Terriglobus albidus: one gene and its partner. The protein of the gene in region 1 interacts with the protein of each later gene in a pairwise test. Links are inferred from orthologs where the notes say so. Each region holds a gene or a part of one and is shown in the gene's direction. Other genes may lie near its edges.

The links.
Region 2: the proteins of nth (region 1) and aceE interact in binary tests that used the Escherichia coli proteins (3 or more experiments, as listed by UniProt). The link is inferred for Terriglobus albidus from one-to-one orthologs.

What each region holds. Positions count from the first base shown.
Region 1 is NZ_CP042806.1:4,763,490-4,768,078, forward strand. The notes cover bases 710-3,686. They hold nth (endonuclease III), read left to right. Parts: upstream 710-1,810; coding sequence 1,811-2,563; downstream 2,564-3,686. Other genes in these bases: recA (recombinase RecA), read right to left, coding at 710-1,647; FTW19_RS19060 (EamA family transporter), read right to left, coding at 2,665-3,084; FTW19_RS19065 (uroporphyrinogen-III synthase), read right to left, coding at 3,081-3,686. Outside these bases: FTW19_RS19045 (DUF2199 domain-containing protein), read left to right, coding at 1-310; more of recA, read right to left, coding at 580-709; more of FTW19_RS19065, read right to left, coding at 3,687-3,833; hemC (hydroxymethylbilane synthase), read right to left, coding at 3,851-4,589. UniProt on the Escherichia coli protein: DNA repair enzyme that has both DNA N-glycosylase activity and AP-lyase activity. The DNA N-glycosylase activity releases various damaged pyrimidines from DNA by cleaving the N-glycosidic bond, leaving an AP (apurinic/apyrimidinic) site.
Region 2 is NZ_CP042806.1:4,256,432-4,262,552, forward strand. What follows is about bases 1-3,242. They hold aceE (pyruvate dehydrogenase (acetyl-transferring), homodimeric type), read left to right. Parts: upstream 1-363; coding sequence 364-3,042; downstream 3,043-3,242. Other genes in these bases: argJ (bifunctional glutamate N-acetyltransferase/amino-acid acetyltransferase ArgJ), read left to right, coding at 1-171; FTW19_RS16915 (hypothetical protein), read left to right, coding at 3,155-3,242. Also shown: more of FTW19_RS16915, read left to right, coding at 3,243-3,781; FTW19_RS16920 (capsule assembly Wzi family protein), read left to right, coding at 3,804-5,714; FTW19_RS16925 (UDP-glucuronic acid decarboxylase family protein), read right to left, coding at 5,890-6,121. UniProt on the Escherichia coli protein: Component of the pyruvate dehydrogenase (PDH) complex, that catalyzes the overall conversion of pyruvate to acetyl-CoA and CO(2).

The sequences.
Region 1 (4,589 bases):
TCCCTACTTTGCCTACGGCTGCTGGGTGGAAGTGAGCCCGAAGAACTTCTTCCGGACCCATGAACTCTGGAAGACACCCGGCCGAGAGGACGAGCCACCGTTCCCGGGCTATCTTGCCAACGAACTGCATCACTATCCCCGCACGCTCGGCCTTGAAGTACTGGTCGCCACACAACCGGTAGGAAGGCGCCCCCACCTGACCGTGCTCGATCAGACACATCCTTTGGCACAGGAACAGATGACAGGGCTCAGCACCGAGCGTATCCAGCAGATCGCGGAACAGATCCTGCATCACCCGGAGCCAAGATAGAGTTGACTGCTCACCCCTCCATTTCACTAACCGGGGTACCCCACCCTTCGGGGTCCCCAGCGAACGTTGTTCGCTGGGGTGAACGCTCACAACGTTAGGGTGGGCAAGGAAGCCACAGATACCCACCCTAGCGGTCGTAACAGAACGATTCGAGCTCCGCTCGAACGTCCCATGTCCCCAAGGGACATGGGACACCCGGTGTATTGCGACTCAAGGCTTTAACGCAACAACGCCGCCCTTTCGGGCGGCGTTGTTGCACACACGACCAATTACTTGCGTCCGCGGACGACCTCCTGAGCCGCCGCCTCGCCGTTCTCCGGCACCGCTGGAATATCTGCTGCTGCGGCACCGATCTTCAGCTTGGCGCGCAGTTCACTGTTGATCCGCTCAAAGGTGTCCTTGTTCTCTTTCAGGAAGCCGCGCACATTCTCACGTCCCTGACCGATGCGCTCGCCCGAGTAGCTGTACCAGGCGCCGCTCTTCTCCACGATGTTGTTGGCCACAGCCAGATCGAGCACATCGCCCTCGCGGGAGATACCTTCGCCGTACAGGATGTCGAACTCAGCCTCGCGGAATGGAGCCGCAACCTTGTTCTTTACCACCTTGGCCTTGGTGCGCGATCCGGTGACAACCTCGCCTTCCTTCACCGCGCCGATACGGCGGATATCGATACGAACCGAAGAGTAGAACTTCAGCGCACGTCCACCGGTGGTGGTCTCGGGGTTACCGAACATAACTCCGATCTTCTCGCGGATCTGGTTGATGAAGATCAGGCTGGTGCGGGACTTGGCAACCGTTCCGGTCAGCTTACGCAGCGCCTGCGACATCAGGCGGGCCTGCAGACCAACGTGCGAGTCACCCATCTCACCATCGAGTTCGGCCTTCGGTACCAGCGCTGCTACTGAGTCGACAACCAGCACATCGATGGCGCCGGTACGAACCAGAGCCTCCGTGATCTCCAGTGCCTGTTCACCGTAGTCCGGCTGGCTGACCAGAAGGTTGTCGACATCAACGCCAAGCTTGCGGGCATAGATCGGATCCAGGGCATGTTCGGCGTCGACAAACGCCGCCAGGCCGCCGGCCTTCTGCGCCTCCGCGATGATCTGCAGGGTGATGGTGGTCTTACCCGAAGACTCAGGACCATAGATCTCGATCACACGGCCGCGGGGCACGCCGCCCACCCCAAGGGCCGCATCGAAAGAGATGGACCCGGTCGAAATCACCGAGATCGGAACGATGGCCTCACGCGCGCCCAGGCGCATGATCGATCCCTTGCCAAACTGTTTCTCAATGCCGGCCATTGCCAGCTCTACTGCCCTTAAACGGTCATCCGCCACGTTGCGTGTCTCCTCAGTCGGTCCCGCATCCCTCTTGCCTGCTGCAGGAAATCAGAGTCTAGCAGCAAAGCGGCGGCACAAGCAAAGAAAAAGCGAAAGTATTTTTGCCCCTCCCAGTGGAAAACCGGTACAAAACCAGCCGCGCTATGATTCGGAAACGACCATGGCCACCAAGTCCGTCAAGCCAGCCACTGCACCTGCTAAAAAACCTTCCGCCCTGAAAAAGGTCGCCGCGAAAAAGAGTCCCTCAAAAAAGGGCTCGCACAATCCGCTTGCCCCGGAACGGATCGCCGCCATCCTGGATGCCCTGCGCAAGGCGTATCCCAACGCGGTCTGCGCGCTGCACCACAACTCTGCCTGGGAGCTGGTCGTCGCGACGGCCCTCTCCGCCCAGTGCACTGACGTCCGCGTCAACATGGTCACGCCAGAGCTCTTCCGCACCTTCCCCACCCCCAAGGCCCTGGCCGAGGCGCCCCTGCCCGCCATTGAGGAGATCATCCGCACCACCGGCTTCTTCCGCGCCAAGGCGAAGAACATCCAGGGAGCCGCGAAAGCCGTCGTTGAGAAGTTCGGGAACAAGGTCCCGCAGACCCTGGAGGAGCTGATCACGCTTCCCGGCGTCGCACGCAAGACCGCCAACGTCGTTCTCGGCTCATGGTTCGGTATCGCCGTCGGAGTGGTGGTGGATACCCATGTACTTCGGATCTCACGCCGGCTTGAACTGACCAAGCATACGGACGCCGTGAAGGTGGAACGGGACCTGATCAAGATCCTTCCCAAGGACGAATGGATCAACTACTCGCACCGGATCATCTACCACGGCCGCCAGGTCTGCATCGCCCGCAAACCCCGCTGCGCCGAATGCACCCTCGAGAGGCTCTGCAACTCCAGCGACAAAACCTGGAGCTCACACTAAAACGAAACCCATACCGTCAAGCCGGATAACCCCACAACAACACTAACAAAATCAATATATTACAAGAAATATAGAAACTTTTTCTTTAGCTAATTTCAGTTTCAAGCGAACGCCAGAATAACTGCACCTGCCGTAATCAGCAAGCCACCCAATACCTTCAGTGGTGTCAGCGCTTCTCCCAGAAACATCCACGCAAAGACGATCACCAACGCCACACTCAGCTTGTCGATCGGGGCCACACGAGACGCCTGTCCAAGCTGCAGAGCACGGAAGTAGCACAGCCAGGAGAGCCCCGTCGCCAGACCGGATAACGCAAGAAAGATCCACGACCGGGTATTGATATGGCGCAGCTCGCCGTGCTTCCCCAGGCTCAGCGCGATCCCCCAGGCGAAGACGAAGATCACGGTAGTACGCACCGCCGTCGCCAGGTTGGAGTCAATGTTCGCTACACCGATCTTGGCAAGGATGGCTGTGGCCGCCGCGAAGACAGCCGAGAGCAGCGCCCATACCAGCCAGCTCATACGACCTGCTCCAGAGCAGACGCAATCGCCTTCGCGAGCGAGATCACATTGGCCTCCTTCGCTTCGACAGTCGGCAGGTAGCCCGCATCACGCAGCGTAGCAGAGGTAATGGGGCCGATGGTCGCCAGGATGGTCGACTCAGGCAGCCGCAGGCCACCCGCCTCCAACACCTGCAACAGATGATGCACCGACGAAGACGAGGTAAAGGCAATGGCAGCGGGCGGAGCTGGGCCGGCGAAAAGCTCCCGCAACACGCCAGGAGCTGAGGCTGGGATTACGGTTCTGTAGGCCTCCGCAATCTCCACTTTCGCTCCGGCCTCCTCAAGTGTCGCGGGAAGAACATCTCGCGCAACCGCGGCACGCACCAGCAGCATACGTGCCCCGGGGGCACGAGGCAGCAGCGCCTCGGCCAGACCTTCGCCGGTCGCCTTCTCAGGCTGCAGCGCGATCTCGAAGCCGGCTTTCTGCGCCGCCCGCGCCGTAATACTTCCAATCACCGCCAGGCGTAATGTGGGCGGCAACTCTCCGCGGAAGCGCTGGCGAAAGACCTCAACCGCATTAGCGCTGGTAAACAACAGCCAATCGAACGTGGAAAGACGTGCAATGGCATCCTCCAGTCCAGCAAAGCTCTGCGGCGGAGCAATCTCAAGCACCGGCACGATCACAGGCTCCAAGCCAGCCTGCTGAAGCGCATCGGCCAGCTCGGAACTCTGATGAAGAGCGCGGATGACAAGGACTCGATGAGTCATCACGAAACGAGTGAACCTTAAACCGTTGGATGAAGAAGTTCGTTGGCTCCGCGGCGTTCCAACTCCCCGGCGACAAACTCGCCAAAGCTCTGCGGCGTGTCCTCCTCTTCGGGAGTACGCGAGATCTGCACCATCCGATCGCCATCCTCGGCAACGACGCAGGCCAGCATACGGCGGAACTTCCCTTCTCCGGCACAGTGCGCTCCGATGGGCACGCTGCAGCCTCCGCCCAGCGCCGCCAACACCGCACGCTCCGCATCCACACACCAGGCGGTCGTCTCGCAGTGCAGCAGGCGGACAGCCTCACCCACAGCAGCATCCCCCGACCGGATCTCGATCGCCAGAGCCCCCTGCCCCGGAGAAGGACAGATATCCTCTGGATCGAAACGCTGACGAACCCAATCCGGCGGCATGTTCAGCTTCTCCGGCCCCAGGCGGTCGAGCCCGGCGGCAGCCAGGACCAGCGCATCACACTGCCCTTCCCGCAGCTTGCGCAGGCGGGTATCGATATTGCCGCGGATCGGCACAAACTGAAAGTCCGGCCGATGCGCCAGCAACTGCGCCCGGCGGCGAGGACTCGTAGTTCCGATACGAGCGCCGATCGGCAGCGTGTGCATCAGCAGCCACTCCGGGCAGATCAGCGCATCGCGTGAGTCCGCACGCTCCGGAATCGCTCCCAGCTCGAAGGCCGGGTTCAACTCGGTCGGCAGATCCTTGAGCGAGTGCACGGCGAGATCGACCCTGCCGGCGGCAAGC
Region 2 (6,121 bases), 510 kb from region 1 along the record:
GAAGCAGGTACGCGGTCACCGCATTTCGACGAGGCCGCAGCGCATGCCGTCATGCTGCAGCGTGAGTACACTATCCGGCTGGATCTCCACGCCGGCCAGGCTGAGACCCGCTTTCTGACCTGCGACCTTACGCACGAGTACGTCAGCATCAACGCCGACTATTCCAGCTAGTATTCCCTCTGTCCGCTCCTGGAAAACCGGGAGCGGGCCCTGATTTTCTCCTCTTCCGGCAAGAACTCCCAAAAGTTCGCACACCCGTGCGGTGATCGCACGGAAACGGTGACGCGCGTATGGGTAACGGTTTATCGTGGTAGGCGGCAGGCTGATATCCGCCCAAACTTCTACTTATAGGGGTGCCCCGTAATGTCCACGAAGCTCGATAACCCTCCGGCGACCGCCAACCCGGATTTCCTGGCTGAAGTCTCCGAGTGGATTGAAGCATTTGACGAGCTCGTCGTCGCCGAAGGCCACGAACCCGCCGCTGAGCTGCTGTCTGCGCTGAAACAGCGCGCTGCCGAAGCCGGCGTGGCCGCTACCGGCGAACTGACGACCCCATATCGCAACACCATCCATGCCCATGATGAGGTTCCTTATCCCGGCGATCGCAATCAGGAGCGCCGCGTCGAGGCCCTGATCCGCTGGAACGCCATGGCCATGGTGCACGGCCAGAACAAGAAGGATGCCGGCATCGGCGGTCATATTTCGACCTACTCGTCGCTGTGCACCCTGCTTGAAGTTGGTTATAACCACTTCTTCCGCGGCAAGTACGGCGACCAGCCCGGCGATTTCATCTACTTCCAGGGCCATGCCTCGCCCGGTGTCTACGCCCGCGCCTTCCTTGAAGGGCGCCTGAGTGAAGACCACCTGAAGAACTTCCGTCACGAGCTCCGTTCTAAGCCCGGCCTGTCGTCCTATCCCCACCCTTGGCTGATGCCGGAATTCTGGAACTTCCCCACCGTTTCCATGGGCATCGGCCCGCTGAATGCGATTTACCAGGCACGCTTCATGCGTTACCTGGAGAACCGAAATCTGATCCAGAAGACCGGCCGCAAGGTCTGGGCCTTCGTCGGCGACGGCGAGTCGGACGAAGTGGATACCCTGGGCGCGATCGGTCTTGCTTCGCGTGAGAAGCTCGACAACCTGATCTTCGTCGTCAACTGCAACCTGCAGCGCCTGGACGGTCCGGTCCGCGGCAACAAGCGCATTATCGACGAGTTGGAAGGCGTCTTCCGTGGCGCCGGCTGGAATGTCATCAAAGTGGTCTGGGGCGCGGACTGGGATGAGCTCTTTGCCCGTGACTACAAGGGCCTGTTGCTCAAACGCATGGAAGAGTGTGTCGACGGCGATTTCCAGACGTTCAAGGCCAAAGGCGGCGCCTACCTTCGTCAGCACTTCTTCGGTAAATATCCGGAGCTTCTGGAGATGGTCGCCGACAAGACGGACGAGCAGCTTGCTCGCCTGCACCGCGGCGGCCACGACCCCGCCAAGATCTTCAACGCCTACAAGCGTGCGACCGAATACACCGGCGGCCCGACCGTCATCCTGGCCAAGACTGTCAAAGGTTATGGCCTGGGAACGACGGAGGCTCGTAACGCCAGCCACCAGGAGAAGAAGCTTACCGACGAGGGGCTGGCGGCATTCGTCAAACGTTTCGACATTCCCGTGTCAGAGCAGACTGCTAAGGATGCCGGTCTCTATCACCCTGGACAGGATGCTCCCGAGATCCAGTACCTGCAGGCTCGCCGTAAAGAACTTGGCGGTTACCTGCCGGTTCGCGAAGTCCCCGCGTTGAACTTCAAGGCGCCGGGGCTCGACTTCTTCAAGGAGTGGATGGCCGGCAGCAAGGGCCGCGAAGTCTCCACCACCATGGGCTTCGTCTCCATGCTCCGCTCTCTGCTCAAGGAGCCGAACTTCGGCAAGTATGTTGTGCCGATCGTTCCTGACGAGGGCCGCACCTTCGGTCTTGAGTCTGTGATCAAGCAGGTCGGCATCTATGCCTGCGAAGGTCAGAAGTACACGCCGCACGATGCCGACATGCTTCTGAGCTATCGCGAAGAGAAGGATGGCCAGATCCTTGAGGAAGGCATCACCGAGGCAGGTTCAATGGCCAGCTTCACCGCTGCGGGAACTGCCTACTCCAACTACGGCATTCCTTCGATCCCGTTCTACATGTACTACTCGATGTTCGGCTTCCAGCGCGTCGGAGACATGGCCTGGGCATTTGCGGATTCTCGCGGAAAAGGCTTCCTGATGGGCGGGACAGCTGGACGCACCACCATGCTGGGCGAAGGCCTGCAGCACCAGGACGGCCACTCGCCTGTACTGGCAAGCACCGTTCCAACCTGCCTGAGCTACGATCCTGCCTTCCTCTTCGAAATGGCAGTCGTCATTCAGGATGGCCTGAAGCGGATGTACGAACAGGGTGAGAACGTCTTCTACTACATCACCATGTACAACGAGGACTACGTTCAGCCTGAGGCGCCGGCGAATCTGGACGTCAACGGTATTCTCAAGGGTCTGTACCTTTACAAGCCTGCTGCCGGTGAAGCGACGGTGCAGCTCTTCGGCTCGGGCACCATCCTGAACGAGGTGGTCAAGGCGCAGCAGATTCTGGCCGACGAGTACAAGATCCAGGCAAGCGTATGGTCCGTCCCCAGCTACACCGAGCTCCGCCGCGACGCACTTGCGATTGAGCGGTGGAATCGCCTGCACCCCGCAGAGCCGGAGAAGAAGCCGTATCTGCTGGAGGCTCTCGGCAACGCTCAGGGGCCGGTCATCGCGGCCTCGGACTACATGAAGGTCATGCCGGATGCTCTGGCTCCGTGGCTCGGCCAGCGTCTGGTCGCGCTCGGTACAGACGGCTTTGGCCGCTCTGACAACCGTGAGTACCTGCGTGCGCACTTCGAGATTGGCGCCAAGGATATCGTCGCAGCCGCGCTCTCCAAGCTGGTTCGCGACGGTAAGGTGAAAGCCAAAACCGCGCTCAAGGCGTTTGCAGACCTCGGCATCAACACCGAGAAGAAGGACGCTGCCCGCGCCTGAGATCCACTATCATCCGTAAAAGCCCGGCTGTCGCCGGGCTTTTGCTTGCCAAGCACAAGCACCATCTTGCTCTTTTGGCGGTGTGTGCTACCTTGCAGAGAAACAGGTCGAAATGTCTGCCGCTACTTTTGAAAACCCACTGATTCCTAATCAGCGTCTCAAGCAGCTCTACAACGCCATGCGCGATCTGCGCTCCGGCAGCAAACGTACACGCGGTCTTGAGGCCGGTATCGCGGCTACAGCGAACCACCTGCGGCCGCAGGACACGATCGCCGCCTCCGCCGCCCTGGCGCCGGCTGTCGGCATCGTGCAACAAAGCAGCGGCAATCTTTTGCCCAGCACGCTGGACGCTGCGCAACAGTTCGCTGCTGTACATGGCGCTGCCTTTGCGAACATGCACTTCACTCCTGGCTTTGTGGCTGTGCTCTATCTGGATAGTGCACTCCCTGCCGGATGTGAAAGGTTCATTGAAATGACTGCGAAGCGCGAGTTACCCGTGCTGTATCTCCAGCTTCCAGGACATACTCCTCATCCCTCCGCCGCGAAACATAAGATCCCGGTCATTCCTGTCGATGTACACGATGCTGTCGCGTGTTATCGCGTGGCACAGGAGGCGTTTACGCGGGCTCGTACGCTGCATCTACCCACGTGGATCAGCTTCCAGCAGATTGGTAAAGAAGATTCTCTCGATGCAATGCGCGGGTATCTTAAGGCCAAGGGCCTGCTGGCGCGTTCCTGAGCAAAGGTAAACTGAAAGCAGCATGCGCCGCTTCCCTACAGCACTCTCCCTCGCTTTCGGTTTCGTCTTTTTATATTCCGCCAGTGCGCAGCAGAACGATTCGGCGCAGCAGAACCTTCCTGCGCAACAACCCGGTTATAACCAGCAACAGCAGACCAATCCCCCGGCTCTGCCTCCTTACAATCCGGACCAGAAGCAGCCTCCGACCCTGCCGAAGCCGCAACCCGTACCTCCTCCAGTCGTTGCACCGCAGCCGACAGAGCAACATCCATTCACGGCGCGCAACCAGTACGGGCCGCCAGCAACGATCCGCAAAATAGACTTCCTGGGGTCTGTCTATATACCCGTCGATAGCTGGATCTATCCAGCCATGCTGCGTCTGCATGCCTACGGATATCTCAACACGGCTTTCATCAGCATGCGGCCCTGGACCCGGCGTAGCGCCATCAATATGCTGGTGGACTCAGAGCAGGACATTCGCGCCAGCGATAATGAAGAAGCGAAGGCTATTCTTGATTCGCTGCTTCATGAGTTCGATGCGGAACTAGCCGCGAACTTTGATGGCATTGGCGCAGTGAACGGACTTTATTCGGCGTACACCCGCCTCGGTTATATCTCCGGACCTGTGCTCCGCGATAGTTTTCACCTGGGGCAGACTGTCAGCAATGACTATGGGCGCCCGTATCAGAACGGCTTCAATAACATCACTGGGTTCTCTACCGTCAATGAGATCGGACGGCTCTCATTGTCAGTTCGTGGAGAGTACCAGCATGCGCCTTCGGCCGATGGATACAGTTACGCACTTGCGCAACAACTGGCGGCAGTCGACAGAATTTCTTACGACGGGTTCAATCGCCCCCAAAGCACGATTCCTGAAGGTCCTATTGCAGCAACGAATACGTTTCGGATCCAGGAAGCAAATCTCTCATTTCACCTTGCCAAGCACGAGTTCTCACTCGGAAAGTCCGATGCCTGGAATGGTCCTGGCGTGGGAGGTGCCTTCTCCTGGACCAACAATGCCGAGAATATTTATTCGTTCCGCATCAACCGAGTCGAACCCATGTACATTCCGTTCATCCGTAATGTCCTGGGACCTGTTCGCTATGACATCTTTGTCGGCAGCCTGAAGGGACACACGTATCCGAATTCTCCGTGGGTACATTCCACTACGTTTAGCTTCGCACCTACGAAGAACTTCCAGTTTGGATTTTCCCGTACCGCGATCTGGGGCGGTAAGGGGCATACGCCGATCACCTTCCACACGTTCCTGAAGAGCTTCTTCCACTTCCAGGATACGAATGGGTCTGAAAAATTCTCCCGCTCCGACCCGGGAGCTCGTTTCAGTATGTTTACGGCGTCGTGGCGCCTTCCCATTCCGAAGCACCTTGTGACCTTCTATCTCGATTCCATGGTGCACGACGATGTCACGCCAATAAGCGCTCCGCATCGTGCCTCGTTTCGTCCGGGGCTCTATCTGGCGCAGCTTCCCTATCTTCCGAAGCTCGACCTCCGCCTCGAAGGCGTCAACACCGATCCTCCGGTCGTTAACAGCGGGAACGGCGAGTTTATGTACTACGAAGTTGTTCAGCGCCAGGGTTACACCAACAAAGGCTTCATCATGGGAGACTCAATCGGCCGCGAAGCCAAAGGAGGCCAGGCATGGCTTACCTGGCACTTCTCCGGCAACGAATGGTTACAACTGCAGTACCTGAACAAGAAAACCGCTAAGGACTTTGTCCCCGGCGGCACTACGCAGAACCAGTTCTCCGTCAACCTCGTCAAGCGCTTTGCCAAAGAAGTGGAACTCAATGCGACCTTGCAGCACGAGATCTGGAAGGCACCCATCTACAAGCAAGGCCAGCAGAACAATACACTCGTCCAGTTTCAGCTCACCTGGTACCCGCGCCTGCGTCAGGGACTGGGCATGCACTAAACAACCAGCGATTAGAGCATTTTCCCTGTAGGTGTAGAGTGAGTCTTCCGCATCTATAAGTGTTTTCCGCAATGAAAACGCAGCTGTACTCCTCTATACCCAGCAACAGGGAACATGCTTTAAACAGAAAAGGCTCGCTCACTTGAAGTGCGCAGGCCTTTTCTTCGTTTTTATGCTAGATCGAAGCTGCGGACTTCTCTGCCTCGACACAGCTTTTGAAATACGTCAACGAGAGTCCAAGCCCTTCATGCAGCATTACCTTCGGTTCCCATCCCAGCAATGTTCGTGCCTTGGTGATGTCGGGACGGCGCTGCTTGGGATCGTCCTGAGGAAGAGGCTGGAAGCTGATATCACTCTTCGAGCCTGTGATTGCCAACACCTCTTTGGCGCACTCCAGAATCGTCCAC